Regions from separate parts of the Muricoccus vinaceus genome, predicted to be linked through region 1. Evidence: predicted binding sites of a transcription regulator. Region 1 holds the regulator's gene; each other region holds the start of a gene.
What was found. Region 1 encodes LexA, which represses DNA repair genes until DNA is damaged. Its sites were predicted from a motif close to TGTTCTANNTANGTTC; they were not measured.

Region 1 (7,637 bases):
GGCGCCGACCGCGAAGGCGGTGCCCTCACCCATTTCGACACCGCCGGCCGGGCGGCGATGGTGGATGTCTCGGCGAAGGCCGAGACCGTGCGGGAGGCCACCGCGCGCGGGCGCATCGTGATGCAGCCCGAAACCCTGGCCCTGATCGCCGCCGGCCGCGCGGGAAAGGGCGACGTGCTGGGGGTCGCGCGGCTGGCCGGGATCATGGCCGCCAAGCGCACGGCGGACCTCATTCCCCTCTGCCATCCCCTGCCCCTGTCCTCCGTCTCGCTCGACCTGGACCTGGCGGCGCCGGACGCGGTGGAGATCGCGGCCACGGTGCGCACCGCCGGGCGCACGGGCGTGGAGATGGAGGCGATGACCGCCGTGACGGTGGCCGCGCTGACCATCTACGACATGGTCAAGGCCGCCGACCGCGGCATGCGGATCGAGGCCGTGCGGCTGGTGCGGAAATCCGGCGGCAAGTCGGGCCTGTTCGAGGCGCCCTGATGATCGCGGTTTCCGAGGCGCTGGAGCGCATCCTGGCCGGGCTGCGGCCGACGGGCGCTGAAACCGTGGCCCTGCCCGACGGCTGGGGGCGGGTGCTGGCCCGGCCCGTGGCGGCGCGGCTGACGCAGCCCCCTGTCGATGTCTCGGCCATGGACGGCTATGCGCTGCGGGCCGCCGAGGCGACGCTCGGCGCGCGGCTCCGCCTGGCCGGCGCCTCCCCCGCCGGACGCCCCTTCACCGAGGCCCTTCGGCCGGGCGAGGCCGTGCGGATTTTCACGGGCGGCGCCCTGCCGCCCGGCGCCGACGCCATCCTCCTGCAGGAGGACGCCCGGGCGGAGGACGGCCACGTCACCCCCACCGAAGCACCCCGCGCCGGCCGATGGATCCGCCGCGCCGGGCTGGATTTCCGCCTCGGCGACGTGCTTCTGCAGCCGGGCCGCCGGCTCAGCGCACGCGACGTCGGGCTGGCAGCGGCGGCCAACCACCCGTGGCTGCACGTCCACCGGCGCCCGCGTGTCGCGATCCTGGCCACAGGCGACGAGATCGTCCTGCCCGGGGAGGCCCTGCCGCCCGGGGGCATCGTGTCCTCCAATGCCCATGCCTTGTCGGCCCTCGTGCGGGCCGCCGGCGCGGAGCCGCTGGTGCTGCCCATCGCGGGCGACGACCGTGCGGCGATCGGCGCCAGCGCCGAGGCCGCCGCCGGTTGCGACCTGATCGTGACCACCGGCGGCGCCAGCGTGGGGGAGCACGACCTCGTCCAGTCCGCGTTGGAGCCGCTGGGCTTCTCGCTGGACTTCTGGAAGATCGCGATGCGGCCGGGCAAGCCGCTGATCTGGGGCGGGCTGCGCGGCGCGCCTCTGCTGGGCCTGCCGGGCAATCCGGTGTCGGCGATCGTCTGCGCCGTGGTCTTCCTGGTGCCGGCGCTGCGCCGCCTGTCCGGGCTTCCGGCAGCTCCCGTGGAAACCCGCTCCGCCCTGCTGGGCCGCCCGCTTGAGGCGAACGACCGCCGCCAGGACTACCTGCGCGCGGAGCTTTCGCGCGATACGCAGGGCCGCCAGGTGGTCACGCCCTTCCCCGTGCAGGACAGCTCCATGCTGGCGACGCTGGCGCGGGCCGATGCCCTGGTTGTGCGCGCGCCGGGCGCGCCGGCCGCCGGAGCCAACACCGAGGTGGAGTTCGTGGAACTTTCCTTTCTGGGAGTTTGAGGAACAGATTGACCGACACGGGAGAACTTTCATAGAACTTCCAGGTCGGTTGCCCGTTTGTTCGTGCAGAAGACTGCCCCTCGCCCCCAGGGAGACGCCCGGACCATGCTGACCCGCAAGCAGCACGAACTTCTCACCTTTATCGACCGGCACCTCCGGAACACCGGCTTCTCCCCGTCCTTCGAGGAGATGAAGGAAGCGCTGAACCTCAAATCCAAATCCGGAATTCATCGCCTGATCACGGCACTGGAGGAGCGCGGTTTCCTCAAGCGCCGTGCCCACCGCGCCCGCGCCCTCGAGGTCATCCGCGTTCCGGACAGCCTGTCGGCGCGCAGCCCCGCGCCGGCGGTTCCCGCCGCGCCCGCCCCGGCCACGGTTTTCCCCGCCAATGTGATCCGCGGAAACTTCGCCCAGAACCTGCCCGGCGCGGTGCGCACGGCGAATGATGCCGCCGCGGTCCACCTGCCGCTCTATGGCCGCATCGCCGCGGGCCTTCCCATCGAGGCGCTGCGCGACGGTGGCGAGAGCGTCGAAGTGCCGGCCGCCATGCTCGGCGGCGGCGAGCACTACGCGCTGGAAGTCGCGGGCGACTCGATGGAGGGCGCCGGCATCCTGGACGGCGACACCATCATCATCCGGCGCGGCGACACCGCCGACAGCGGCTCCATCGTCGTGGCGCTGGTGGACGAGAACGAGGTGACGCTGAAGCGCCTGCGCCGGCGCGGCAATTCCATCGCTCTCGAGGCCGCCAACCCGCGCTACGAAACACGGATCTTCGGGCCGGACCGGGTCAAGGTGCAGGGCCGTCTGGTGGGCCTCGTCCGCCGCTATCACTGAGCGGCCACAAAGGACCGGGAGGCCGGGGGAAGCCATTCCCCCGGCCTTTTTCATTCCGTTTCGGCTGCCGGCTCGGATTGCGGCTGCGCCTTCGGGGTGGGGACCGGAGGCACCCAGGGCCGCTCCCCGCGCGTCATGCGGTCCGACCGGATCACCACCCCTTCCGGCCTTAGCCAGACCGCGTGGGCACCGTCTCGCCAGACGCTGAAGCGGTCCACGCGCGGCGTCTCGCGGCACCGGCCGCGGATCGGTTCGAGCGAGAGCATCACGGCGGCCTTCCCGCAGCCGGTCTCCGCCATCACGGGCGGCGGTGGCGCGGCGGGCCCGCGTCGCGGGCGCGGGACCTCGCGCGGCGGCTGGCGCAGCAGGATGGCCGCCGGGCCTCCTTCGCGGAGGCGCAACAGGCAGGAAAGCGGCGTGCAACTGGCCCCTGGCAGCTCCCCCTCGCGCGGCAGGGTGGCGGCACCGTCCTCGCCCCAACTCCGCAGCCAGGATTCCCGCATCAGGCGGTTGGCACCCGAGGCGCGCTCCGACAGCACGCCGGCCGGGGTGGAAAGCGCCAGCATCCGCCCATCCGCCGCCACCAGGATGTCGGGCGGGGTGACCAGAAGGCCCGAGCACAGTCCCAGCACCATGACTGGCACCCCCGCCCAGCGCCAGGCAAGGCGCCAGAGGCAGAGCCAGCAGAGCCCGAGGGCGAAGAGGATCAGTCCCCAGCCCGGGATGGGCGGCGCGGCCATCGCGGCGCCGGGCCAGGCCGCCACGAACCGCCCCACGGCAAGCGTGGCCTCCACCCCCCAGCCCATGACGGCAAGGGCTGGCCCGTCCCAGCCCAGCGGCATCAGGAACAGCGCCAGCATGCCCGCCGGCATCACGACCAAGGAGGTGACGGGCACCGCCACCGCATTGGCCACGACGCCGTAGAGCTGCAGGCGGCCGAAGTGGTGGAGGCCGAAGGGCGTGGTCGCGGCGCCCGCCACCACGGAGGTGAGGATGAGGCCCAGAATGGCCAGCGCCGCCCGCCCCCGCCAGCCCCGCACGCGCAGCCGGCGGGAGGGTCCGCGCAGGGCCTCGGCGGCCGCGACCAGCGCCAGCACGGCGGCGAAGGACATCTGGAACGAAGGGCCGAGCAGAGCCTCCGGACTGAACAGCAGCACCATCCCCGCCGCCACGGCGAGGGCGCGCGGCGAAAGGGCACGGCGGCCGGTCAGGATGGCCAGCGTCACCAGCGCCGCCATGGCGAAGGATCGCAGCATGGGCACGCCCGCGCCCGTCAGCAGCGTGTAGCCGCCGCCCATCGCCAGGCCCAGCACCGCCGCGGCACCCTTGGAATCCATCCGCAGCGCCAGCCATGGCACGGCGGCGATGCCGGCGCGCAGCAGCAGGAAGCCGGTCCCGATCACGATGGCCACGTGCAGGCCGGAGGGCGAAAGCAGGTGTGCCAGCCCGGCGTCGCGCAGCGCCGCCAGTTCGGCCGCCGGAATGGCCGACTGGGATCCCGTCAGCAGCGCCGCCGCCACCGCGCCGGTTCCGCCCGGCAGAGCGGCGGCGACGCGCGCCTCGATCCCCGCCCGGAGGCTGGAAAACACCGGCGCCTTCCCCTCCGCCAGGATGGCCGCCGGGTTCAGCGCGAAGCCCGATCCCGCAAGCCCCGAGAAGAAGGCCGCCCGCTGGAAATCGAAGGCGCCTGGATAGGCCGGGGCCATGGGCGGGCGAACAAGGGCGCGCACGGAGATGGTGTCCCCTGGCCGGGGCCGGGCGGGATCGGCGTTCCGCAGGCGGATGCGGAGCTGGCGGGCCAGCGGCGCCTCCCCGTCCAGCCGCGGCGCGTCCAGCAGCAGGCGGCGGCCCTCGGGCAGCAGGTCCACCGCCGCCACGGTGCCTGTGACCACGGTGGCGGTGCGCGGCAATGCCGAAGAGCCGGGTGCGTTGGCCGCGTGGAACAGGGGCGCACCGAACCCCAGCGCCGCGGCGCCGACCAGCGCCAGGGCGGCGCCGGTGAGCGGCCACCGCCCCACAGCCAGAGCCGCCAGCAGCAGCGGCGGCCAGGGCATCGCGAGCCAAAGGAGGCCGGGCTCGGCCGGCAGCCCGAAATAAATCAGGACCCCCGCGCCCATGGCCACCGGCAGCCAGAGCGGCCAGCGCCCCCATTCCGCGGCCACCCAGCCCCGAGCGCGCTCGGAAAGCGGGGGACGGGGCTCGGCAAGGGGAAGCGGCGCGGCGTGAGCGGACATGGGCGGGACCCATGCTAGCGCAAACACATCACGCGGGCGTGAGGAGTCAACAGCGCGGCCTTGCGTGATAGAGGGGCGCATGACCGTCCGAACCCGCTTCGCCCCCTCCCCCACCGGCTACCTCCACATCGGGGGGGCGCGCACCGCCCTCTTCAACTTTCTCTTCGCGCGCCACCACGGCGGCCGGTACCTCCTGCGGATCGAGGACACGGATCGCGCGCGCAGCACGCCCGAGGCGGTGCAGCAGATCCTGGACAGCCTGGACTGGCTGGGCCTTTCCCCGGACGAGCCGCCGGTGATGCAGACCTCTCAGGAGGCGCGGCACGCGGAGGTCGCGCGCGCGCTGCTGGAGAAGGGCGCCGCCTATCTCGCCTTCGACACGGCGGAGGAGCTTGTCGCGATGCGCGAGCGCGCCCAGGCCGAGGGCCGCCCACCCCGCTACGATGGCCGCTGGCGCGACCGCGACCCGGCGGAGGCCCCGGCCGGCATCGCCCCCGTCATCCGCATCAAGGCGCCCCGGGACGGCGAGACGGTGGTCCACGACCTCGTGCAGGGGGAGGTGCGGGTCCAGAACAGCGAGCTGGACGACATGATCATCCTCCGCTCCGACGGCACGCCGACCTACCTCCACGCCGTGGTGGTGGACGACCACGACATGGCCATCACCCACGTCATTCGCGGCGACGACCACCTGACCAACACCTTCCGCCAGTGCATGGTCTATGACGCCATGGGCTGGGCGCGTCCGGAATTCGCCCATATCCCGCTGATCCACGGGGCGGACGGCGCCAAGCTTTCCAAGCGGCACGGCGCCGTGGGGGCGCTGGAGTTCCGCGACCAGGGCCTGCTTCCGGAGGCCGTGTGCAACTACCTGCTGCGCCTGGGCTGGGGCCATGGCGACGAGGAGTTCGTGCCGCGTGAGCGGGCGATCGAGCTGTTCGACCTCAAGGATGTCGGCCGCGCCGCCTCGCGCATGGATTATGCGAAGCTGATGCACCTGAACGGCCAGTACATCCGCGCCGCGGCGCCGGAGGCGCTGCTGCCCCGCGTGCTGGCCCGGCTGGGCGAGGTCGGCGAGGCGCAGGCGGCCCGGATCGCCGCGCTGATCCCCGACCTGCAGCCGCGCGCCCGCAGCCTGGAGGAAATGGCGGAGGGCGCCCGCTTCGCCCTCGCCTCGCGCCCCCTGAAATACGAACCCAAGGCCGCGCTGGCGCTGGAGGACCATGTGGCGCGGGAGCGGCTGGCGAGGCTCTCACGCGCGCTGTCCGCCATCGAATGGGACCGCGCCGGGCTGGACGCCGCGCTCCGCCAGTTCGCGGAGGCTGAGGGCGTGAAGCTCGGGCAGGTGGCGCAGCCGCTGCGCGCCGCGCTGACCGGCAGCCTGCAATCCCCGCCGATCGACGCCGTGCTCTTCGCGCTCGGCCGCGAGGAAAGCCTGGCCCGCATCGGCGACGGGGCCGAGGGCGTCACCCTGGTGGGCGGCTGACGGGTTCCGCGATGGTGGCCAGCGCCGCGAGCAGCCGTTCCAGCAGGGCCTCGCTCAGCGCCGGCAGTCGCCGGTCCGTCGGGACGCAGACCGCGAGCGCGGTGCGGGAATGCGGCGCCGAGTCCAGCGGGCGCCAGACCAGCTCGCCGCGCGTCTCGTCCGCCAGCACATCCAGGCGGGAAAGATAGGCGACCCCGAGCCCCGCGCGCGCCAGGGCCCGCATGGGCAGCACGCGGTTGCACTCGGCGAGCGTGACGAGGTTGACCCCCGCCGCCTGCACGGCCTGCGCGATCTCCCATCGCCCGGCGATGCTGGCATCGGGCAGGATGGCAGGCCAGGCGGCGCAATCCCGCAGGCTCGGCCGGGCGGCGGTGGCCAGCGGGTGCGAAGGCGCGACCACCGCCCCCATGGGAAAGTGAAAGCGCCTGACCACGCGGGCCGGGCCGGGCTCGGCGGGGTTGAAGCAGGCGCCGAGATCCGCGGTGCCATCCGCCAGGGCACGCAGCACGCCTTCGGCGTCCGACAAGGTGATGGCGAAGGAGGCGCGGGGCGATTCGCGGCGAAAGGCCTCCAGCAGCGAAGGCAGCACGGCCTCGGACAAGGCTTCTCCCACGGCCATCCGAACGGTGCCGCTGCCGGGCCCGCGCATGGCCTCCAGCGTTTCGCGGAGCTGGCGCTCCTCACGGCGCCACAGGCGGATGCGGTGAAGCATCATCTCCCCCGCCGAGGACAAGCGAAGCCCGCGCGGCAGCCGCTCGAACAAGGGAAGGCCGAGTTCGGATTCCAGGTTCAGGATCTGCCGGTTCACGGCGGAAGGCGTGAGCGAGAGGCGTTCGGCCGCGCGGCGGATGCCACCCTGTCGGGCCGCTTCCTCGAAGCAGCGCAGGGCCTGTGTGAGAAGCGGCACGGCAACACCTCCGACCGTTCGGGTTTCGTCGACGGTCCAGCGAAAATTATGTCATGGAATTGGTCGGTCCGTGGCGGCAGATTGCGGCCTCCCGCATCGCAGGTTGCCCGCCATGATCGCCCTTTCCCGCCGCGCCCTTCTCGCCGCACCCGCCGCGCTCGCCCTTCCCGGCGCGGCCATGGCACAGGCCCCGGCGAAGCCGCTCCGCGTCGCCTTCCTGTGGATCCCCAACGTGGAGTATGGCGGACTCTGGATCGCCTTCGACAAAGGCTACCTGAAGACCGAGGAGGTGCAGTGGCAGCCGGGCGGGCCGAATGCTCCGGCGGCGGTGGTGAGCGTGGCGGCGGGAGCGGCCGATATCGGCGTGGTGCAGTTCCTGCCGTTCCTCGACGCCGTTTCCCGCGGGAACGACTTCGTGCTGCTCGGCACCACCTTTCAGCGCTCGCCGCTCGGCGTGCTGTCGCTGGCGGGCAAGCCGA
Region 2 (7,637 bases), on a different contig from region 1:
TCACCCGGTGGCCGTCACCGCCCTCATCCGCCCCCGGCATGTCCGCCGGCAGCGCCGCCATCGGATAGCGCGCGGCGATCGCTGCCCCGCCCATGCGCACCAGCCGGAACACCGTGTCCAGCCGCCCGGATTCGCCCTCCTCCAGCAACGCCTCGCGCAGCGGCACCGCCGTGAAGCGAAGCGCCGAAGCCTCGCCGGAAGGCGCTTCCTCCACCAGCACCACGCCGGTGCCGGCCACCACCAGGTCCAGGAAGGCCTGCGGCATCTCCAGCGCGAAGTTGGACCGGTCCAGGTGCCCCTGCAGCACCTCCGCTGCCCCCTCCAGCGCGGCGCCGAGAGCCGGGTCCGCGCCATCCTCCACCGGCGCCAGGCCGAACCAGCGGGACCAGGGCGGCGTCAGTTCCGCCAGCAGCGAAGCCGCCAGATTCTCCGCCGCATCGGCCGCCGTACCGTCGAACAGCGCCGGACCGCCGGTGCCGGGGCTGCAGGCCAGCACATGGTCGTAGCAATCGCGCCAAACCGCCTCCCAGGGGCGGCGCCGCTCCAGCGCGCGCTCGGCGCGGGCAACGATCTCGTCGGGCGTCATGCCGCGGCCCCTCCCTCGGGGCGCGGCGGGGAAGGGTTGCTGTCGCCCATGCGCGCCTGCTCCTCTCTGTTGAAATCCCGCTCCGCCTGATCGGCCCGTCCCCAACAGCGCAAACCCGGCGCCGGAAGGGTCCGGGCCGGGTCTGAAAGTTCGGAAGCGATCGGGGCGGTGCGTCGCCAGGCGCAATTCACCCGTTGACAAGGAGGGTTCTACAGGCGAGCCACCCCGCTGTCAAGAAGATTTTCCTTTTCTTGGAAATTCTTCTCCAACTGCCGGAACAAGCCCCATGGCGTCATGGCCACGGGAGCCCCCGTGCCCAGCAAGGCCCGGCAAAGGGACACGCAGGAGAATGGCAGCCCCCATGGCCAGGCGCGCGAGGGCTCGCCGGGAACAAAGGGGCCAAGCACCCGGCACCCCGCCCTCCTCCAGAAGCCCGGCAGGTCGAACCCCGCCCCCACATCCAGGCGCGTCACCAGCAACCGCCCGGACAACGGATCCAGCACCGTCCACCCGGCCTCGTCGCGTAGCGCCGCGAAGCAGTGCCGGAACTCCGGCCGAAGCAGCCGCATCCATCCCTGGTCCGCCCGCCCGCCGAAGGCCAGCCACAGCAGTTGCGGCCGCGACTCCGCCACCCGCCGGTGCCCGGCGCCACCACGCACGGCAACGCCGCCCCGGTTCCCCGGTGCGGCGTCGAGCAGGTCGGCCGTATTCGCCAAACGCAGCCTTTCCAAAGGGTCAGCTCCCTGGAAAGGGCACCACGCCGCCGGCCTCGGCGCTCGTGGCCGCCCCTCCCACGATGCCCTTCAGCCGCAGCGGCCACTCCATGCGGTCCATCGCCTCGCGCCAAAGCCGGTGGTCGCCACGCTCCCGCGGAGAGGTCGGGTCGGGCGCCGTGCCGCGCTCCCCCCAGATCCGCATGATCCGGGCATGGGCAAGGTCGATCCGACGCTGCCGGTACAGCCGGTCGAGGCACTTCACCACGTCATCGGGCTCGCAGGGCCGGCTGACCAGGCCTCGGCCGGACACGATGCGCGCCCCGTCGCGCCGCGCGACAAGGGCCGACATGGTCCAGAACCAGGCCTCGTCGGCACTGCGGAAAGGCTGCACCTTGTCGAGGCTGGAGAGGGTAGCAACCGCTGCACGAAGAGTGCCGGATGCGGGACGGGTCATCGGGGGCTGATCCTGTCGGTTGTGAACACAACATGAACATCTACCCGCGAACTCGTGAACGTCAAGGCGATTCTACGACGTTATTCCTGTTGCCCCGTGATTCACCGCCTATATGATAGGAAACATGCAACACAGCGACATCTGGCGCGCGCTCGACGCCCTGGCAGCGGAGAACGGCCTCTCCGCCTCGGGCCTCGCCCGCAAATCGGGACTCGATCCCACGGCCTTCAACCCGTCGAAGCGCACGGGCCCTGACGGCCGCGCCCGCTGGCCTTCAACCGAAAGCGTTGCCAAGGTCCTCGCCGCCACCAGCACGGGCATGGACGAATTCGCCAGCCTGATCACCGGCAACCTCCGCACGGCATCCCGCCCCAACCGCCGCATCCCGCTCATCGGCCTCGCCCAGGCCGGCAGCAGCGGATACTTCGACGACGGCGGCTACCCCGTCGGCGGCGGTTGGGACGAGATCAGCCTTCCCGAGGTCGGGGACCCGAACGCCTATGCCCTCGAAATCAGCGGCGACTCGATGGAACCCGTCTTCCGTGACGGCGACGTCATCATCGTCTCCCCCAGCGCCCCCGTGCGGCGCGGAGACCGCGTGGTGGTCCGCACCAGCGGCGGCGAGGTCATGGCCAAGGAACTCCTGCGCCAGTCCGCCCGCCGGATCGAGCTTTCCAGCCTCAACCCCGCCCACCCGAACTACAGCTTCGAGCTGGAGGAACTGACCTGGATGCACCGCATCGTCTGGGCCAGCCAATAGGCAACCGCTCCCTCAGTCCCCGGCCCCGCCGGCCGCAAGCAACCGCAGCACCTTCTGCGGGTCCTGGTCACCCGAGAGCGCCATCGAGCGCCCATCCGGCAAGGTCACGGATGCCATCCCCGCCGCCTCATAGGCCCGCTGCATCCCGTGCCCCACACCGGCGAAAGCCGGCGCCACCCCGGCCGCGTCGCAGAGATCCCGGAACCGCCAGATCGCGCTGATGCGCGCGTCCGGCGCCCCCGCCGGGTCGCCCTCGGCCACCCAGATCCCCTCCAGCCGGCGGAACGCGAAGCCAGCCCGCCCGCCATCGGCGAACACCACCCCGTCCGCATGGGCCGGCACCCGCGCGCCCAGCGCCGCCAGCCTGGCCTGGGCCGATTCGTCGTAGTCCTCCGCCCGGATCCGCGCCGGCCGCAGCAGACGGAAGGCCGCGAAGAACAGCAGCAGCGCCGTCGCCCCCACCCCGAAGCGCAGCGGCGCCGGCATCCCGGACAGCAGCACCACCTCCCACCAGGCGGCCTCGGAAACCCGCCCGTGATACGCCACGGTCGCCAGTGTCAGCCCGCAGATCACCCCGGCCGAGAGCGAGAACACGCGGGACGCCGTCAGCGGCTCCCCCGTCAGCCGCGCATCGCGGTAGAAGGCGCCCCCCATGGCCGCCAGGAACAGCCCGACCGCGAGGTAGCCGGCGGCCACCCACCAGGGATCGCCCCGCACCAGCAGGATCGCCACCCCGTTCAGCAGCAGGAACAACCCCGCCCACCACGCCAGCCGCAACCGCCGGATCATCCCATAGGACACCACCAGCAGCAGCGACCCCACGATGGAGGCCGCGAACTGGCTCGCCAGCGCCGCCCATTCCCCGCCCCAGTGCGCGATGTCGGACCCCCTGGCCGGAAGGGCGCCCACGAAGATCAGCACCACCCCGCCCAGCCCCGTCAGCCCCGCGAGCACCGGCACCTCCAGCGCCCCCGTCACCCGCGTCTCCACCTGCATCCGCCCCATGGCGGGGCGCCGCTGCCCCAGCTCGAAGGCCGCGAACAGCCCGCCCGCCAGGAACAGCGGCACGATGTAGTAGAACAGCCGGAACAGCAGCACCGCTCCGATCACCTGGGCCGAAGGCAGGTACGGCTCCAGGCTCAGCAGGATGAAGCCGTCGAACACCCCAAGCCCGCCGGGCACGCTCGCCGCGAGCCCGGCGGTATAGGCCGCGATGTAGATGCCCAGGAACTTCGAGAAGGTCAGCCCCGGCGCCTCCGGCAGCAGCGAGTAGAAAATCGCCGCCGTCACCGCCACGTCCACGCTGGCCAGCGCCACCTGCGCCACCGCCATCCGAAACCCCGGCAGGTCGATCTGGTGCCCGAAGGCCTTGAAGTGCGGAAAGCGCCGCGACAGCACCACGTACACTGCGACGATCGCCCACATCGTGACCCCGACCGCCTGCGCCACCCAGGACGGCACCACCTCCCCGGCCGCCTCGCCCACCCAGGGCAGCACCGAAGGCTCCAGCACCAGCACCAGCCCGCCCAGCGCGAAGCCTCCCAGCCCGAAGGTGAGGGAGGTGAAGGCGATCACCTTCGCGATCTCGACCGAGGTCAGCCCCCAGGCCGCATAGAAGCGATAGCGCACGGCAGCACCGGACACCGCCGCGAAGCCCAGGTTATGGGCCAGCGTGTAGGCGCAGAAGGACGCGAGCGAGGTTCGCAGGTACGAGATGGGCTTGCCGGCATAAACCGATCCCAGCCGGTCGTAGATCGTCAGCACCGCATAGGCGATGATCGTCCACCCCCCGGCGATCCACAGCTGCCGCTGCGACGTGGCCTCCAGCGCCCGCCCCACATCCGCCACGGAAAGGCTCCGGAACTCCCGCTGCACGACGTAAAGCGCGCCGACCAGCAGGATCAGCCCGAAAACGGTGGGCCCGTGCTTGCGGATCAGCGCCCAGCTCATGCGGCACCCAGTTCGGGGCCGGGGGCGGCCGCCAACGCCCCCTCGATCAGCGCGACCGTCTCCGGAACGCCGTAGAGCGCGACGAAGCCGCCGAAGCGCGGCCCCTCCTCCTGACCCAGAAGCACCTGATAAATCGCCGCGAACCAGGCCCGCGACACGCCCGGGCGGGAGGGGTCCTTGCCCGGCTGCAGGAACGGCTCCCGGCGCCCCGCATCGTAAACCAGGTCCTGGATGGCCGCCGGCCGCGCCCCCGCCGGAAGCGCCTCGATCCGCCCCTGGTTCTCCCGGAGCAACGCGGCCAGATGCAGCAACGCCTCCCGCTCCGCCTTGGACGCGGCGCGGAACCGCTTGGTCGGCTTCACCACGTCCCGGTAATAGGCCGAGGCCCGCTCCACCAGCACCGCCAGCATCGGCGAGGCCTCCGGCGTCGCCTCCGGCGCGTGCCGCCGCAGGTAGCCCCACAGCATCTCCGGCGTCTCGGCATTGGCAGCCACCGCCAGGTTCAGCAGCAGCGTGAAGGTGATCGGGCTCCCGGCCCCGTTCGGCAACGCCCCGCCGTGGATGTGCCAGACCGGGTTCGCCGGATCCGCCGCCGCCCGCAGCTTCTCCACATTCGCCAGGTACTCGTCGGTCGCCCGCGGGATGACGTCGAAATGCAGCCGCTTCGCCCGCCCGGGCTGCTGGTACATGAACAGCGAAAGGCTCTCGGGCGGCGCATACCGCAGCCACTCGTCGATCGTCAGCCCGTTGCCCTTGCTCTTGCTGATCTTCTGCCCCTGGGCATCCAGGAACAGCTCGTAGGTGAAGCCAACCGGCGGCTCCCCCCCCAGCACCCGGCAGATGGCCGAGGACAGCTTCACGCTGTCGATCAGGTCCTTGCCCGACATCTCGTAATCCACGCCCAGCGCGAACCAGCGAAGCGCCCAGTCCGCCTTCCACTGCGCCTTCACATGGCCGCCGGTCACGGGCGTCTCGAAGCGCTCTCCGCTTGCGGGATCGCGCCAGACCACCGTCCCCGCCTCCGGCCGCACCTCCTCCATCGGAACCTGCATCACGATGCCGGTCTTCGGATGGATCGGCAGGAAGGGCGAATAGGTCGCCCGCCGGTCCGGCCCGAGCGTCGGCAGGATCACCCCCCGAACCGCCTCGTGCACCGCCAACATTCGCAAAAGGGCCTGATCGAACCGCCCCGAACCATAGTAGTCGGTCGATGACGCGAACTCGTAATCGAACCCGAACTCGTCCAGGAAGGCCCGCAGCCGCGCGTTGTTATGCGCGCCATAGCTCTCATGGGTGCCGTAGGGGTCCGGAATCCGCGTCAGCGGCTGCCCCAGATGCGCCCGCAGCATCTCCGGCTGCGGGGCGTTGTCCGGCACCTTCCGCAGCGCATCCATGTCGTCCGAAAAGGCCAGCAGCCGCGACGGCAGCCCCGTCAGCCGCTCAAAGGCCTGCCGCACCCAGGTGGTGCGAGCCACCTCCCCGAAGGTGCCGATATGCGGCAACCCCGAAGGCCCATACCCCGTCTCGAACAGCGCCATGCCCTTGGTGCCCACCGAGGCACGGCCGGCGACCTTCGCCGCCTCCTCGAAAGGCCAGGCGCGGACATCACGAAGGGAGGGATCGGCGGGGGGACGTTGCATGGCCGCCCCCAATTGCCCCCGCCACCCCGCCCGGTCAACGCGCCCCTTCAACAAGCCGGCATCCCTGATCCCCGCAACGCGCGCCTCGCGTCCCGCGCGCCCGCCTGTATAAGGCACCCTGCCACTCTGGCCGGGCGGGCCCATCTCGGTCCTCCCATACAACGCCTCGCAAGGAACGCAGGTCATGCGCGTTGGGGTTTTCGGCGCCACGGGCGCCGTCGGCAAGGAACTGGTGCAGGTCCTGGGGGACCGCGGCTACCCGGTGACCGAGCTGCGCCTCTTCGCCTCCACCCGCAGCGCCGGCACCCGAATTCCCACCCCCTTCGGCGACAAACGGATCGAGGTCTACGACCCCGCCACCCCGCCCCGCCTGGACCTCGCCCTCCTGGCCGTTTCCGGCGAATGGTCCAAGGCCCATGCCCGCGAACTGGTGGCCGCCGGCGCCGTGGTGGTCGACAACTCCTCCGCCTTCCGCCTGGAGAACGACGTCCCCTTGGTGGTGCCCGAGGTCAACGCGGCCGCGGCCGGCAACGCCCGCCTGATCGCCAACCCCAACTGCACCACCGCCATTCTGGCCGTCGCCCTCGCCCCGCTGCACGAGGCCTTCGGCCTCAAGCGGGTGATCGTTTCCACCTACCAGGCCGCCTCCGGGGCCGGCGCCGAAGGCATGCAGGAACTGGAAGATGGCTTGCGCGATGTTCTGCTGAACGGCGGCCAGGCGAAGAACAGCTTCTTCCGCCACCCGCTTCCCATGAACCTCATCCCGCACATCGATAGCTTCCAGCCCAACGGCTATACGCGGGAGGAAATGAAGGTCACCTGGGAAACCCGGAAGATCATGGGCCTGCCCGACCTCCTGATCTCCTGCACCGCCGTCCGCGTCCCCACCATGCGCGCCCATGCCGAGGCCGTGACGATCGAAACCGAGCGCCCCGTCACCGCCGAGGCCGCCCGCCGCATCCTCTCCACCGCCCCTGGCGTGAAGCTCGTGGACGACGTGGAGAATGCCCTCTACCCCATGCCGCTGACCGCCAGCGGCCGCTACGACGTCGAGGCCGGCCGCGTCCGCGCCAACCCGGTCTTCGGCGAAAACGGCCTCGACTTCTTCGTCTGCGGCGACCAGCTCCTGAAGGGCGCCGCCCTCAACGCCGTGCAGATCGCCGAGGCTCTTCCCGTCCGCCTGGCGGCCTGAACACCTCCGCCGGGCCGCGCCCCGGGCGCCAGGCGCCGAAAGGGCCGGGGTTCATCCCCGGCCCTTCCCTTTTCAGGCGATCTGCTGGCTCTCCGCCCCGCTGTCCGGCCGGGCCGGCCCCAGGTTCGGCACCGGCCCCATTGGCACGTTCTTGAACACCGAGAACTGCCCCTTCCCGTCCAGGGAGGGCCCCTGCGTCCAGCGCCCCTCCGGAGCCTCGGACCCCTGGAGCCCCGTGTCGAAGAAGTCGTAGTTGTGCCGCTGGTCTTCCTTCTCCTGGGGGAAGGAATTGGGGATCGGCAGCGCCCCCTGGGCCCCGCCCAGTTCCTCGATCACCGC
Region 3 (7,637 bases), on a different contig from region 1:
TCGGGCTGGTCACGCAGGATACGGCGTTGCTGCACCGCTCCATCCTCGACAACATCCGCTTCGGGCGCCCGGACGCTTCCCTGCCGGAGGTGGAGGAGGCCGCCCGGCGGGCCGAGGCCGCCGGCTTCATCGCGGCCTTGTCCGACTGGCGCGGCCGTTGCGGCTATGACGCCCATGCCGGGGAGCGCGGCGTGAAGCTCTCGGGCGGGCAGCGCCAGCGGGTGGCCATAGCCCGCGTGCTGCTGAAGGATGCGCCCCTTCTCGTGCTGGACGAGGCGACGAGCGCCCTCGATTCGGAGGTGGAGGCCGCGATCCAGGAGCAACTCTCGGCTTTGATGGCCGGCAAGACGGTGATCGCCATCGCCCACCGCCTCTCCACCATCGCGAGCCTCGACCGGCTCGTGGTGCTGGAGGCCGGGCGGGTCGTCGAGACCGGGTCGCACGCCGCCCTGCTGGCCCGGGGCGGGGCCTATGCCCGGCTCTGGGCGCGGCAATCGGGCGGGTTCATCGGCGCCTGAGCCCTTCGCGGGCGCGGGTGTGCCGCGCAATATGCGCGGCGGTCGGGCTTCGCCGCACCGCACGCGCTTGACACCACATGGACGTCAATTTAGGGACCCCCTGCCTTCCGGGGGGAAAACCGCGGGAGAGCAAGGTGGAACACCGGGACGGCTTCGACGACCGACTTCGGCAGGCCAGGGCCAAGCAGGGCCTGGACCCCGACCCCGCCAAGGCGGAGGGCGGGTTGCCGACGGGCTCGTGGGGAATTGGCTTCCGCGCGGGGGTCGAGGTCGTGGCGGCGCTTGTCGCGGGCGCGGGTCTGGGCTTTCTGCTCGACCGCTGGCTCGGAACCTTCCCCTGGCTCTTCCTGGTCTTCTTTCTCGTGGGTGGTGCCGCCGGGGTGCTGAACGTCTATCGGCTGTTCAAGCCCCGCCCGAACGCCAAGCCTTGATGCCGTAACGCAGGGACCGACACGTGGCCGCCGAAGGCAAGACGATCGACGCGCTGAGCCAGTTCGAGCTGGTCCCGGTCCTGGGCCCCATCGGCCGGGCCGTGGGCTTCTCCCAGTCCAACGCGCACATGTTGCTCGCTGTGGGGCTTATTACCCTGCTGTTCATGGTTGGCATGCGCCACCGGGCCGTGGTGCCGGGCCGGCTGCAGGCTGCGGCCGAAATGCTCTACGAATTCGTGGAGGGCGTGCTCATCGGCCAGGTCGGGCACGAGGGGCGCCGCTACTTCCCCTTCGTCTTCGCGCTCTTCATGTTCGTGCTGTTCGGCAACATGCTGGGCCTGCTGCCCTACGCCTTCACCTACACCTCGCACATCGCGGTCACGCTCGGCCTCGCGGTGCTGGTCTTCCTGGTGACGACGATCGTGGCGCTCGCGATCCACGGCAAGAAGTTCTTCGGCTACTTCTTTCCCGAGGGGGCGCCGCTCTGGCTTGCGCCCATCATCATCCCGGTCGAGGTCGTGTCCTACATCTCCCGGCCGATCTCCCTCTCCATCCGTCTCTTCGCGAACATGGTCGCGGGACACGTGATGCTGAAGGTCTTCGCGACCTTCATCGTGCTGATCGGCTCGCTGGGCGCCGTCGGCTTCCTGGGCGCCGCCCTGCCGCTCGCGGTGAACGTGGCCCTGATCGGCTTCGAGATCCTCGTCGCCTTCCTTCAGGCCTACGTCTTCGCGATCCTCACCAGCATCTACCTGCACGACGCCGTGCACCTGCACTAAGCGACGTGCCGGCAACATCTTCCAGACAAGGAAAGCTCAGATGAACGACCCCGCCGCCTATCTCGGCGCCTACAAGGCGCTCGGTGCCGGCCTCGCCGTGATCGCGCTGTTCGGCGTCGGCCTCGGCATCGGCAACATCTTCTCCTCGCTGATCACCAGCGTCGCCCGCAACCCGTCCGCCCGCGACGCCGTGTTCCCGATCGGCATCCTGGGCTTCGCCCTGACGGAAGCCGTTGCGCTCTTCGCGCTGCTGATCGCCTTCCTCATCCTCTTCGCCTGAGCGCAGCCGCGGCGCGGATGGGCGGGCCCTCTGGAGGCCCGCCCATCCGCTTGCCGGGGAACGGAGACATGATGCCTCGCCTGCCCTACGGTTCGTTCTGGCGCCTTGCCGCCCTCGCACTGGTGCTCTCGCAGGCTCCGGCCGCGCTGGCCCAGCACGTCACGGCGCCGGCGCCCACCGGCGCGGTCCGCACGGACGAGCCGTTGCCCGGCCAGCGACTGCCGAGCCCACCCGTGCAGGCGGACAGCGACCGCGCGAATGCGGTGCGCGAGGCCAACCGCACGGCGGCCGAGTACAACGCCGCCGCCCATGATGCCGCCGATGCCGGTGGCATGCCGCAGCTCGACTTCGCGAACCCCCTGACCATCGCCCAGGTGGTCTGGCTGTTCGTCATCTTCGGGCTGCTCGTCTTTCTCGCCTCTCACTACCTCCTGCCGCCGGTGGCCGAGGTGCTGGAAAGCCGCCGGGCCCGTATTGGCGCCGACCTGGACGCGGCGCGCGACGCCCGCGCTGAGGCAGAGGCCGCCGAGGCCGGTCAGCGCGACAGCACCGCCCGCGCCCGCGCCGAGGCCCAGGCTTCGGTCGCTGCCGCAGCCGCCGCGGCCCAGGCCGATGCCGCCAAGCGTGGCGAGGCGCTTGCCGCCAAGCTGAACGCCCAGATCGCCGAGGCCGAGACCCGTATCGGGGCGGCGCGCGACTCCGCCATGGCCGCGCTGCGCGAGGCCGCGACGGACGCGACCGAAGCGCTGGTGAAGCGTCTCTCGGGGCTTGAGGACAAGGCGGCTGTCGAGGCCGCAGTCGGCCGCGAGCTGACGGCCCGCAACATCACCTCGGGAGCGGCGTGATGCACCATTACGAGCACTTCTGGCTCGACCCGAAGTTCTGGGTCGCCGTTTCCTTTGTCATCTTCCTGCTGCTGCTCGGCCGGAACGTCTGGGCCAAGGCCATGGCCGCGCTGGACGCCCGCGCCGAAGGCGTGCGGACCGAGCTGGCCGAGGCCACTCGCCTCCGGTCCGAGGCGGAGGCCATGCGCAAGCAGGCCGAGGCCGATCGGGCCGCTGCGATTGCCGAGGCGGAAGCGATGATCACCCGTGCCCGCGCCGAGGCCGACCGTGTGGCCACGGCCGCAACCGCCGAAGCCGAGGCAAGCGCCGCCCGCCGCGAGCGGATGGCAATGGACCGCATTGCCGCCGCCGAGGCCAGTGCGCTGAGCGAGGTGCGGCAGGCCGCGGCCGAGATCGCCGCTGCGGCCGCGCGGTCGGTGATCGCCGAGAAGCTGACCGCCGAGGCGGACGCCACCATGGTGGACCAGGCCGTGGCGGACCTGCCCCGGGCGCTCCGCGCGGCCTGAGCGGCATTTCTCTTGCCGACTGACCGAACGGGGGCCGCGAGGCCCCCGTTTGCATTTGCGCCCCTTCCGACTAGCCTTCCGGCGAATTCCGAAAGGGGAGACCAAGGGATGCGACGATACCTTCTGGCCGGCGCCGCGGCGTTGATGCTCTGCGCGGGCATGGGCGCCGCCGATGCTGCGACCTTCCGCTGGGCCAATGACGGCGACGTCAACTCCATGGATCCCTATGCGCGGAACGAGACCTTCCTTCTCTCCTTCACGGCCAACATCTACGAGCCGCTGGTCCGCCGGAACCGGGAGCTGAAGATCGAGCCGGCCCTGGCCGTCTCCTGGACCCAGCCTTCCCCGACCGTGTGGCGGCTGAACCTGCGCCAGGGCGTCAAGTTCCACGATGGCTCGCCCTTCACCGCGGACGACGTGGTCTTCAGCGCCGCGCGCGTGCGTGGCCAGGGCTCGAACCTCACATCGGTGCTGTCCTCCGTGAAGGAGGTGCGCAAGATCGACGACTTCACCGTCGAGTTCGAGACCAACACCCCCGACCCGATCTTCCTCGACGAAATCACCACCTGGACGATGATGTCCAAGAAGTGGGCGGAGGCGAACAACGCCACCTCTGCGGTGGACCTCACCACCGGCCAGGAGAACTTCGCGACCCGGAACACCAACGGCACCGGTCCCTTCGTGCTGGTCAGCCGCGAACCGGATCGCCGGACGGTGCTGCGCCCAAACCCGAACTGGTGGGACAAGCCGGAGCACAACCTCGACGAGGTGGTGTTCAACGTCATCGGCAACGACGCGACCCGCATCGCTGCCTTGCTCTCGGGCGAAGTGGACATGGTCTACACCGTGCCGCCGCAGGACACGGAGCGGCTGAGCCGGGCGCCCAACGTCCGGATCCACCAGGGCCCGGAACTGCGCACCGTGTTCATCGGCATGGACCAGGCGCGCGACGAACTGCTGAAGTCCGACGTGCGCGGGCGCAACCCCTTCCGCGACGTGCGCGTGCGCCGGGCCATGCAGCAGGCGGTCGACCTTGAGGCGATCAAGGCGCGCATCATGCGCGGCCAGTCGCGCCCGACCGGGCTGATGATCGGGCCGGGCGTCAATGGCTGGACCGAGGCCGAGGACAGGGTGGTGCGGCCCAATGTGGACGCGGCCAAGCGCCTGCTGACGGAGGCCGGTTATCCCAACGGCTTCGGCGTGACCATGGACTGCCCGAACGACCGCTACGTGAACGACGAGGCGATCTGCACGGCCGTGGTTTCGATGCTGGCGCGCATCGGCGTGCGCGTGACGCTGAACGCCCAGACCCGCGCGCGCTACTTCGCGGAGATCCTGGCGCCGCGTTACCAAACCAGCCTTTACCTGCTCGGCTGGACGCCCACCACCTATGACGCGCACAACACCTTGTACAACATCATGGGCACGCGTGGCGGCACGCGCGGGGTGTTCAACTCGGGCGGCTGGAGCAATGCGCGTTTCGACGCGCTGACGGATCAGATCGGGGTAGAGCAGGATCCGGCGAAGCGCCAGCAGCTGATCAACGAGGCCATGAAGATCCATGCCGACGAGGTCGGGCACATCCCGGTGCACCAGCAGGTGGTGGTCTGGGCGGCGCGGCAGAACATCTCGCTGCAGCTGATGGCCGACAACTATTTCCCGCTGCGCTACGTGCGCGTCCAGTAAGCACGTCTTCCGGGGAAGGCTCCGCGCCTTCCCCGGGTATTACAGCAGCACCAGCTGGCGCTCCTCGGCAGCCGGCACCGCGAAGCGGGAGCAGTCGAGCGAGCCGTTCTCCCGGGCCTGGTCCATGCCCAGGCGCTTCACCGCGACCGCGAAGCGGCGCGCGAGCATGTCGGCATAGGGGCCGGTGCCGGTCTGACGCAGGCCGAAACGCGGATCATAGGTCTTTCCGGCGCGTGTCTCGCGGATGAGGGCGAGCACACGGGCGGCCCGGTCCGGCATGTGGGCGTTCAGCCAATCCTCGAACATCTGCCGGATTTCAAGCGGAAGGCGCAACAGGACGTAGCCCGCCGCGCGCGCGCCGTGGGCGTGGGCGGCGTCCAGCACCTTCTCCAGCTCGGCATCGTTCACACCAGGGATCATCGGCGCGGCCAGCACGCCCACGGGAATGCCCGCGCGGGACAGCTCGTGCATCGCCGTCAGGCGGCGCAGGGGGGTGGCCGCCCTGGGTTCCATGATGCGCGCCAGGCGGTTGTCCAGCGTGGTGACGGATAGGCAGACCTGGACGAGGTTGCGGGCCGCCATCCGGGTGAGGATGTCCATGTCGCGCAGCACGCCGGCTGACTTGGTGACGATCGTGACGGGATGGCTGAAGCGGTCCAGCACCTCCAGCACCTGCCGTGTCAGGCCAAGGGTGCGTTCCACCGGCTGGTAGGGATCGGTGTTGGAGCCCAGCGCGATCGGGCGCGGCACGTAGCCGGGCTTGCTGATCTCCTTCTCCAGCAGGCTCGCCACCTCGGGCTTGAACATAAGGCGGGACTCGAAATCGAGTCCGGGGGAGAGCCCGATCCAGGCATGCGTTGGGCGGGCATAGCAATAAATGCAGCCGTGCTCGCAGCCCTTGTAGGGGTTCACGGAGCGATCGAAGCCAATATCAGGGCTGTCGTTCCAGCTCAGCGCCGAGCGGGCCGCATCGCGGGTCAGGGAGGTGGCAAGTGGCGGCAGATCGGCCAGCGTGGCGGCAAGGGTCCCCCAGCCGTCATCAAAGGCGTCCGTGCGTGCGCGTTCGAAACGGTTCGGTGGATTGGAAACCGCACCGCGGCCCCGGTGGAGTGGAAGAGGGCTGCCCAGGCTGCCGTCCGGCATGGTGGCCTCCTATGGAGTTCGCCTTGTGTTACAGTTTATTTGGGCATTCACCCCACATCCCGTCAAGAACAATACAAGAACGTTGCTGTGAAAAGAAGCGCTGCGCCGCTCTTGTCGCCGCAACGCGGTTGTCGTCCTCAGCGCCAGATCACGTCGGTGCGGCTGCAGGTCTCCACGCCGCGTCGCTCGGCCGCGCTGCCATTGGCATAGACCACCCGGATATCGGCCGCGCACGAGCCACCGCCGGGCAACCGGATGTAAACGGATGCACCTGGGCTCATGACGTCAGTGCCCAGGCGGTCCGATCCCCAGCTCGATTGCGAGGAGAGGGAAATGTAGAGTTCACGGATTGTCTGACCCGATCGATTTACGAAATTGAAGGACGGATCACCTCCTCGCGGCGCGGCGATCGTGGCGCCCGTACCTGCGGCAGCCGTGGTGCCGGTGCCCGCACCGCCGAACGCGATGGTGTTGATCGAGCAGGCGTTCAGACCCATCCGCGTTTCCTCCCGCCCGCTGGCATAGGTCACGCGCACGTCGAGGACGCAGTCGCCGAAGTTGGGGGTGACGTAAACCCTGTTGCCGGAGGGCAGCACGCCGTTCCCGAGGATGTCCGGACCCCAGTTCGAAAGGCGGGAGGCCGAGACGTTGGCAGTTTGGATGGTGTCGCCGGTGTTGTTAACCAGCCAGAAGCGGTTTTGTGCTTCGGCGGGGCTGGCGGCGAGGCCGGCAAACAGGGCAAGCGCCACGATCAGGGCACGCATCGTATCCTCTCCTCGGGTTCGGTAATGTTACGTAATGGTATATAAAGCCGGCGGGAGGAAACATCGCCGTTTTGTGACCCATTTGCTGGAAACCTCCTGTCTGCCGCATGAAAGTCACAGTTCCGGTGGGCATTGATTGCGTTGCAAGGTCGGGCTGGCGTCTCACGGGTCAGTGATCCTACGCTGCGCCGCATGATGCCGTTTCAGGGCCAAGTCTCTTCTCTGGTGTTCTTCGCCATGGGCAGCCATGTCCGAAAACACGGGCAGATCATGCTGCTGGCCGCTGCCCTGCTGGCTGGATGCGCAGCGGGTGGTCCCTCCGGCGGGCCGTCTCACGCCGAAGGAACGGGCGCTTCGGAGGCATCACCGGCGCCGGGAGGCGCGCGCGCCCGGCGCGCCGCAGCGGTACCTCCTGTGCCTGCGCCCGCGGGTGTGTTCGGTCCCTATCTGGCAGGGCGGCTTGCCTCCAACGAGAGCGATGCGGCAGCGGCGGCGGACGCTTTGCTGGCGGCGCTCGCGGCCGAGCCGGACGAGCCTGAAATCCTTTCTCGCGCTTTCAGCGCAGCGGTCATGGACGGCCGGCTGGACGCGGTGCGCTTGGCACGCAGGCTGCCCGAGAGCCAGTTGGCCGCGATGCTGTTGGCAGGGACCGACGCCCAGGCTGGCCGCTGGGAGCGGGCGGAAG
Region 4 (7,637 bases), on a different contig from region 1:
TTCGGACGCAGTGGCCCACTGGGCGAGCAGCCCGGCTACGACGTGATGCTGCAGGCCTTTAGCGGCATGATCAGCACCATGGGCCAGCCCGGCGGTTCATTCGCACGGGCCAGCTTTTCGCCGGTGGATCTGGGGACTGGCATGTTCGCCCTCAGCGGCATCCTCGCCGCCCTGCTGGAGCGCGAACGGACGGGCCACGGTGCCTATGTGGAGCTCTCGCTCCTCGACACCGCCATGGGGCTGATGACTTACCTGGCGCAGAACTACTGGCTGACGGGCAAGCCGCCCCAGCGCATGGGGACCGCACACCCTTCACTCGCTCCTTATCAGGCCTTTGACGCCGTGGACGGCAGCTTAATGATCGGGGCTGGGAATGATGCACAGTGGCGTCGCCTCACCGCCCTGCTTGGCCTGGAAGGCTTGGCCGAGGACCCTCGCTTCGCCACGAACAACGCCCGGGTGGCAAACTTTGCCGAGACAGTCCGTCTGGTGCAGGATCGCATCGCCGAGCAGCCTTTGGCCCACTGGCTGGAGGCCCTGAGTGCCGCGGGCGTGCCCTGCGCCGCCATCCAAACCCTCGACCAGGCCCTCGCCCATCCCCAGCTTGCCAGCCGCGGGCTGGTGCTTGAGACCGACCATCCCGTGCTCGGGCCCATGCCACAGGTGGGCTTCCCCGTGGCCTTCGACGGCGCCCCGCGCGAGGGGCAACGGCCCCCGCCGCTCCACGGCCAGCATACCGCAGAGATCCTGCTGGGCCTTGGATACGACGCACCGGCCATTGCCGCCCTAGCGGCCCAAGGCGCCATTCACATGCCCCAGGAGGAGGTGTCCACATGACTGAGGAGGTCACCTACAAGGCGGCGGACGGCATCGCCGAGATCACCCTCGCACGCGGTCCGGTCAACGCGCTGAGCGTGGACTTTTTGGAAGCCATCCTGGACGGCTTCCGCCGTGCTGCCGCCGACGACGCCGTGCGCGCCGTGATTTTGCGTAGCACCCTGCCACATCGCTTCTCTGCCGGGCTGGATCTCGACATCCTGGTTGGCAAGAGCAGCCTGGAGGTACGCCGTTTCCTGGAGCGCCTCTATGTCGGCCTAGCCGACGTGCAGTACGGGATGGGCAAGCCAACCATCGCGGCGGTAAACGGCGCCGCTCGCGGCGGCGGAATGACGCTTGCCATCTCCTGCGACGTGATCATCGCCGCCGAGGGAGCCAGCTTCGGCTACCCGGAGATCGAGCTGGGCCTGATTCCCGCCATCCACTTTGCCCACCTGCCACGCATCGTTGGCCGCCACCGCGCCTTCGACCTGTTGTTCACGGGGCGGCGCTTCGAGGCGGCCGAGGCTGCGGCCATTGGGTTGGTCAGCCGGGTCGTGCCCGACGACATGCTGGATGAAGCGGCTCGGACCCTGGCTGCCAACTTCGCTAGCAAGCCGCCGGTCGCAATGCGCCTGGGCCGGGCCGCCTTCATGCGCGCCAACGACCTCGACTATCGCCGCAGCGTCGCCAACGCGGTGGAGGACTTCTGCAATCTCGCCACCACCGTGGAGGCTCAGGAGGGGCTGACCGCATTCCTCCAGAAGAGGGAGCCTTCCTGGCGGCGCTGACGGCACCCGGTCTCGGCCTCGCCACGTAGTTGCCTCAAGATATTCCTCCTCCGGATCGGGCGGCGGGGAGCTGGCGGCGCACGCGCTACTGAACCTCGTTACTGCCAAGATCGCTCTTCAGGAACTAGAGCACTTCACGCTTGCACAGACCCGCTTCGGCGACAGTTAGGCCGCTGCTAGGTGGCTAGTGACCAATAGTGGGCGGTAGCGTTATAAAGACCTGAGGTTCTGGAGGCGGGCGATGAGCGGGGATCCTGTCGGCTCCTTCGACAATTGGCTACGCGAGGGCCTTCAGAAGATGTTCGATGACCTGCATTCCAGGCCCTCCTCCGATCCGCCACCAGAGCCTGCGCCCGTCCCTGATAATCCCAAAGGAAAAGGCCCGCTCAATGGAGCAGGCGGTGTAGCAGTGTTGCCGGACGTGGCCAGAGAGGATGGAGACGCGAGCAATGAACGAATTTCCAAGCGACCCCACTAGTGTTTGGCTACGCGAGCAAATCGAAAATTTGAATGATATAGCGCTCGGCAGACGTCCTCATTACCTGCCACTGGAGCCCGTGCCGATTCCTGGTGTTCCGAGAGGAAAAGGTCCGCTCGATGGAGCGGAAGACGTTGCGGCGGTGCCGAGAGGAAGAGGTCCGCTGAGTGGAGCTGGGGGCGTAGCCGTAATGCCCGATACGGCTGAGGAAGATGGAGAATCGAGTTAGGCGGGCTGGAACTGTCTCGCCGATCCTAGATGTGCGTCCGTGTAAAGTGAAAAAGCTTTAAGCCGCCGGGATGGTCCCTGAATCGCGAGCGGGCGCAAACTGCGGTGGACCGTTGCTATTCCAGTACTGACTACGCCAGGGGACGCTGGGCCGCCGCTAAGAAGCGCACCCCTGTGTTCACCGGCTGCTGAGGTGAAACGCCGCACCCTCCCAAACCGAGAGGGCAGTAATCCAAGCGCCTCGTCATCCATGCCGTGCCCAAGGTAAGTGAGGCTGTACCTCAAGCGTGCTGGCGGCGCAGTTCAGTGGCGCCGCCGGGTGCAGCCTCGTCGGAGGCAGCCGCGGCCTCACCCATGATCGCGCGGATCTCGCGTAGCAGGGCAGCCCCCTTGACGGTGCGCTGAACGAGGATCGAGCGACGGTCCTTGGGATCGACTTGGCGGTGTGTGAAGTCGTGCACGCCCAGACGGTCCAACGCGCGGGTGATGGCAGGCTTGGACACGTTCAGCTCCTTGGCCAACCCACGCACCGTGTGCGGACCCTCGCCAAGGTAAACCGTCAAGAATACGCCGAACTGCCGAGCCGAAAGGTCAGGTCCATCGCGCCTGACGAGTGCCACAACAGTCGACATGAGAATCTCGACGAACGGTTCGGGGGTGCCTTGCACAGCCATGGGATCTGCCTTTTGCGGATATCCTGCGGTGTCGAGTGACTGCTACCGGAGGTGGAGTTCAGAACGGATCCCGCAACATAAGACAAAAGAAACGAATAACAATAGCTCACATTTCTCTGCAATATTCGTCTCATTATGCGCAAAATGGACGTGTATCTGATGCCGCTGAGGCGTGACGCTATGAGCCTACAAGGGGCTCGCGCGGCACTCCAGTGAGATCCCCACCATGTCAGCGGTACTCCACCTCATTGCTCTCCCTGGCGACGATGTACAGGGCATCACACGCGCCGAACGAGGGCAGGCTGCTTCCTGGGCTGCGCGGCAGTCCGTGGCTTGCGGTGGGTCATGGTGGGTAGAGACGCATTTGGGTGAGGAGGGCGATGTGTGGCTGGGGGTGGTCACCCCATCAAGCCTCGGTCGTATGCCTCAAGACCGCACACTGACTTGGCTTCAATCACGCCGGGCTGAGGGTATTGTGTTGTTCAGCATGCCCTCAGGTAAGACCGCCAGAGTCGTGAGAACGATAGCTGAGGCGCTAACGACGATTGCGCGGGCGGAAAAGTGGTGTGGTTCCAGCCCGACCATCATTCAGTCTAACCCCTAGGCTGCCGGTCCTTTTGGCGCCCGGAAAAGTACATGGAACCCCTTCCACATGCTGGCGTATTAAGCAGGCGCAACGACGTCCACTTCATCTTATGTTTGGCGACATGCCCGACCCACAACGGCGGGTGAGCTTTTACTGATTGTCTCTAATCGAGGGCTGAAGGCGCAAGATAGCCGAGTTCTGGCGTACCTTCATCATGCTCCGAGAGACCATTCTCCTCCTGTGCATGCCACAGGGCCGCATAGCGCCCACCAGCAGCAAGCAACAATTCATGACGACCCCGCTCGGCAATACGGCCATCTTCCATCACCGCGATCTCATCAGCGTTGCGCACGGTCGACAGCCTGTGCGCGATAACGAGGGTGGTCACGCCTCTGGCGGCGTCATCCAAACTGGACTGGATGGCTCGCTCAGTACGGGTGTCCAGCGAGGACGTGGCCTCATCCAGGAGTAGTAGTCGTGGGCGCTTCAGGACAGCACGCGCGATGGCCACCCGCTGTTTCTCCCCACCGGACAAACGAAGGCCACGCTCGCCGACTACGGTGTCCCATCCCTCGGGTAGTGCGTCCACCACAGTTTCCAGCCCGGCAACGCGCGCTGCCTCAAGCATCTCCGCCTCAGATGCCTCAGGCAGAGCGAAGATGAGGTTGGCGCGGAGTGTATCGTGGAGCAGGACAGTGTCTTGGGGCACCACCGCTACTGCCGAGCGAAGTGCGGTGAGGGAAAGATCAGAAATGGGCACTCCGTCGAGCCGTAGAGCACCGCCGTCTGGCCGGTACAGGCCGCATATCAACCGAGCCAAAGTAGACTTGCCCGACCCTGATCGTCCCACCACTGCCAGTGTCTGCCCTGCTGGGATTTCCAGGTTGATGCCGTGCAGCACTGGGCGCTGGGGATCGTAGCCAAACCTCAAATCTTGAATTGCGAGTGCCAACGGCCCCCTGCCAGGGAGGGTCTGCGTGCCGGGTGACAGCGTCGCTTCTCCAGGTTCAGCCATCAGTGCTCGCAGTCGCGCCGTTAAATCGAGGCCCTGGACCACCTCCCGTGCCATCTGACCCAGGCGCTCCACTGGTCCAACAACCTGAAGCACGTACGCGTTTACCAGCACGAAGCCACCTGCCGACATACGGCCTGCTGCGACTTCGCGGGCTGCCAGTAGGAGCGTGGTACCGAGGGCAAGGGTGAAGATTGCCGAGAGCAGAAGACCGTTGGTTGCTACGATCCGGTTGTAGAGATCCCAGGCGGCTCCGCCGCGTGCAAAAGCTCTCCCGATACTCTCCTCAACGAGGGCCTCTCGGGTGAACAGCTTGACGGTCTCCTGATTAGCCAAGCCATCGGAGGCCACACCTTGAGCCTCGGCGTCGGCCTTGGCGGCTGTTCGATAGGAAGCGCGCTGCCCGAGGATACCTCTGTGAAAAACAACGCCGTAGATTAGCACGAATGTCAGCAGCACGCTGAGCATGGATGCTGGGACGTCCGCGGTGAGGAGTACGGCACACACTGTGCCTATTTCAACAACGAAAGGTAGCGCGGTGAAGACAGCCGCATCCAACATGCGTCGCCAACCGCGCACTCCGTCAGTCACGGTGCGGGCAAGTTCCCCAGCACGGCGGTCAAGGTGCACAGCATGTGGCAAAGCGAGGGTGTGAGCATAGGCCTGCCGGTAGAGATCTCGCTCGAATGCCCGTGCCACGGCGCCGTAGGCAAGAGACACCCCCTGCCGCAACGCACGCGATAGCCCCGCCATAGCAGCGTAGGTAACTACTGCTAGAACAGCGATGGACAGACTGCCTGCAGTTAAATGGTCGACTGCGGTGGTCAACGCCAGCGGCGCTAAACCCTGAATTCCGGCGCCCAGTGCAACGAGACCGGAGACAAGAAGCAGACGTTGACGTCGCGCCCTGGATAGGGGTTGCCACAACCCTTTGCGGAACTCACCAAGTATTCTGTGTAGGCTGTGGAGCCTCTGGCGGTAAGTCGCCGACATGAAATGCATGGCAAGGAACATAGGCTGCCTCTGCGCATCTTCGAGGCCATGCGGCATTAACGATCTCGTAGTTCCACACCAGGGGTGATCGAGAATAACGCCTGAAAATTAAAGTTGGACTTACCTCGCGAAAGTTCATTATCTGTTCTGGTCATGCACAACGCCTCAACCTCGCCAGCCGCAGTGATCTCCACCTGTTCTGTGGCACCGGGTGCAGCTGGTTGCGTCCGGACTTGGGGCACTGAATTCCGAATAGGCGGGGCCGCAGCAGGTTAACGCTGCCTATCCGCTCTGCGGATCGTCCCCAACCTACCTTCGGAACTTGCACATGATCCTGGTTCATCTTGGGCTCGATCGCGCGCACCCAATCCTTCTCGCTGAGGCCGACCGCCTTGAACACTTAGCACGAGACCTTCGCGCCATCGCCGGGGGGATCGGCCCTACTCCAGAAGACCTCGATGTGGCGCCGGTCGTCGACTACTGGCAATGGAGTGCACGGAGCATGAAGACGGTCATCGGAATTTTGCAGGGGCACCCTCGTCTCGCGGATGGACCTGTTCATACAACTGAGGTGTGGGCCGTCGACCTTGAGCGCCGCTGGGCTCGGACGCTGTCCCGCTTCTACGTCCTCGGTGATCAGCACCGGGAAGATAATCATGCCGATTGATCGCAGGCAGCTTCACGACTTCAAGCAGGACAACGGCGATCCGCTCGCCGCCGAGGTCACCCCTGACTTGCCCGGAGATCAAGGTAACGACAAAGGCACTGAGCCGGACAAGAGGCAGGCTCAGTCCAAGGTTCTGGCAAGCCTGGCCAGGAAGCGCCGAGGTAATGGGCAGCGACGGGTGAGCAGGCTCCCAGTCCCATGGGACGACAACGTATCGCCGGACATGGATCCTTTCCGTCGCGCTGCTAGCCTCACCCCCTCCACAGTCGTCGGGCTGCTGCTCGTACGAGCCGCCTTAACGGCAACGCCAGGGTTCCTGGCTCGTGCAATGGAACCTGGCTCCGTGTCCGTCATCCAAACGCCAAACAAGGAGTTGAGCTATAGTATCGTTGAGGCCTGGAGCTTGATCGTCGACGCCGTCATGGCGCCAGAGACCTCCCTCCAGGGTGACGCACTCACCAAGGCATCTCAACGTCGTCTCGCGCGCGCCCGATTCCAGGCCGAGGGTGACTACTACAACACCTCGGAAGTCAAACAGGTTGTGGCGCTGGAGAGGGCAGTCCGAGCGACCGATCGATCGCAAGTCCCTCGGGACGGTATCAGTATGCATAAGGTTGTTCACGCCCTCTCTCACGAGCCTGACGCCCTCCTGCCGCAGGATGTCATCCTCGCGGAAGACCAACGGCTCGTCCTCGAGCTGCCGAATGCCAAGGTCATCGGATTGGTCGCAAGTGCCCTCTCCTCAGATGATGGTTGGCCGTCGGCGCGGCTGCCGCAGATGCCCCCACGTACTGCCGCGGCGGTCAGTACCCTGACGTCCACCCTGATCGACCTGGCAAGGCGACCAGGTCAGACGCCGGAGGCCTATCTAGAACGCCTTGGTGAGCTGTTGGCAAAACGTGATGCCATCGCTGCAAGACGAGAGGAGCCCACTGGCATCACCCTGGACGATCTACCAGGTCTTGGCGCCGCTGGGGTGTGGGGACGACAGACAGCTGCAGATCTCCGGGCTTTCGGGCAAGGTGAGCTTCCATGGTCGGAGCTCGATCGCGGCGTCGTTCTGGAAGGACCGCCCGGGACGGGTAAGAGTTCATTCGCTCGTGCATTGGCTAACTCAGCACGTGCCGAGTTTGTCTCTGCGTCACTGGCACAGTGGCAGGGCGACAAGGATGGGCATCTCGGCTCGCTTTGCGCAGCAATGCGGAAGTCTTTTGAGGAGGCGCGCCGCAAGGCTCCGTGCGTTTTGCTCATCGATGAAGTCGATTCATTCCCTACACGTGCTTCAGTCCAGCACGCATACCGCGACTATGTCGTGCAGGTCGTCAACGCTCTCCTCGAACAACTCGATGGTGCGATCGACCGAACCGGCGTTCTAGTTGTCGCGACTTGTAA

Region 2: a site for LexA is predicted at 1,780-1,795, ahead of ACFFIC_RS06760 (S24 family peptidase). Genes of this name have one in related genera too.
Region 3: a site for LexA is predicted at 6,255-6,270, ahead of ACFFIC_RS27140 (PA0069 family radical SAM protein). Genes of this name have one in related genera too.
Region 4: a site for LexA is predicted at 5,711-5,726, ahead of ACFFIC_RS14740 (DUF6634 family protein). Genes of this name have one in related genera too.

What each region holds. Positions count from the first base shown of each region.
Region 1 covers NZ_JBHLVZ010000084.1:258,243-265,879, forward strand. Annotated here, with positions in the region: gene moaC (cyclic pyranopterin monophosphate synthase MoaC) at 1-489, shown strand, start outside; gene ACFFIC_RS24335 (molybdopterin molybdotransferase MoeA) at 489-1,694, shown strand; gene lexA (transcriptional repressor LexA) at 1,800-2,531, shown strand; gene ACFFIC_RS24345 (ComEC/Rec2 family competence protein) at 2,582-4,765, opposite strand; gene gltX (glutamate--tRNA ligase) at 4,845-6,251, shown strand; gene ACFFIC_RS24355 (LysR family transcriptional regulator) at 6,232-7,158, opposite strand; gene ACFFIC_RS24360 (ABC transporter substrate-binding protein) at 7,271-7,637, shown strand, end outside.
Region 2 covers NZ_JBHLVZ010000005.1:52,664-60,300, forward strand. Annotated here, with positions in the region: gene ACFFIC_RS06745 (portal protein) at 1-586, opposite strand, end outside; gene ACFFIC_RS06750 (hypothetical protein) at 796-1,302, opposite strand; gene ACFFIC_RS06755 (hypothetical protein) at 1,322-1,756, opposite strand; gene ACFFIC_RS06760 (S24 family peptidase) at 1,881-2,516, shown strand; gene ACFFIC_RS06765 (phosphatidylglycerol lysyltransferase domain-containing protein) at 2,529-4,466, opposite strand; gene ACFFIC_RS06770 (lysine--tRNA ligase) at 4,463-6,106, opposite strand; gene ACFFIC_RS06775 (aspartate-semialdehyde dehydrogenase) at 6,291-7,298, shown strand; gene ACFFIC_RS06780 (manganese catalase family protein) at 7,371-7,637, opposite strand, start outside.
Region 3 covers NZ_JBHLVZ010000098.1:26,712-34,348, reverse strand. Annotated here, with positions in the region: gene ACFFIC_RS27175 (ABC transporter ATP-binding protein) at 1-518, shown strand, start outside; gene ACFFIC_RS27170 (AtpZ/AtpI family protein) at 653-949, shown strand; gene ACFFIC_RS27165 (F0F1 ATP synthase subunit A) at 973-1,728, shown strand; gene ACFFIC_RS27160 (ATP synthase subunit C family protein) at 1,769-2,008, shown strand; gene ACFFIC_RS27155 (F0F1 ATP synthase subunit B family protein) at 2,077-2,853, shown strand; gene ACFFIC_RS27150 (F0F1 ATP synthase subunit B family protein) at 2,853-3,359, shown strand; gene ACFFIC_RS27145 (ABC transporter substrate-binding protein) at 3,468-5,045, shown strand; gene ACFFIC_RS27140 (PA0069 family radical SAM protein) at 5,085-6,188, opposite strand; gene ACFFIC_RS27135 (Tat pathway signal protein) at 6,326-6,952, opposite strand; gene ACFFIC_RS27130 (tetratricopeptide repeat protein) at 7,367-7,637, shown strand, end outside.
Region 4 covers NZ_JBHLVZ010000039.1:4,558-12,194, forward strand. Annotated here, with positions in the region: gene ACFFIC_RS14720 (CaiB/BaiF CoA transferase family protein) at 1-837, shown strand, start outside; gene ACFFIC_RS14725 (enoyl-CoA hydratase/isomerase family protein) at 834-1,607, shown strand; gene ACFFIC_RS14730 (MarR family transcriptional regulator) at 2,595-2,987, opposite strand; gene ACFFIC_RS14735 (ATP-binding cassette domain-containing protein) at 3,737-5,599, opposite strand; gene ACFFIC_RS14740 (DUF6634 family protein) at 5,907-6,245, shown strand; gene ACFFIC_RS14745 (AAA family ATPase) at 6,235-7,637, shown strand, end outside.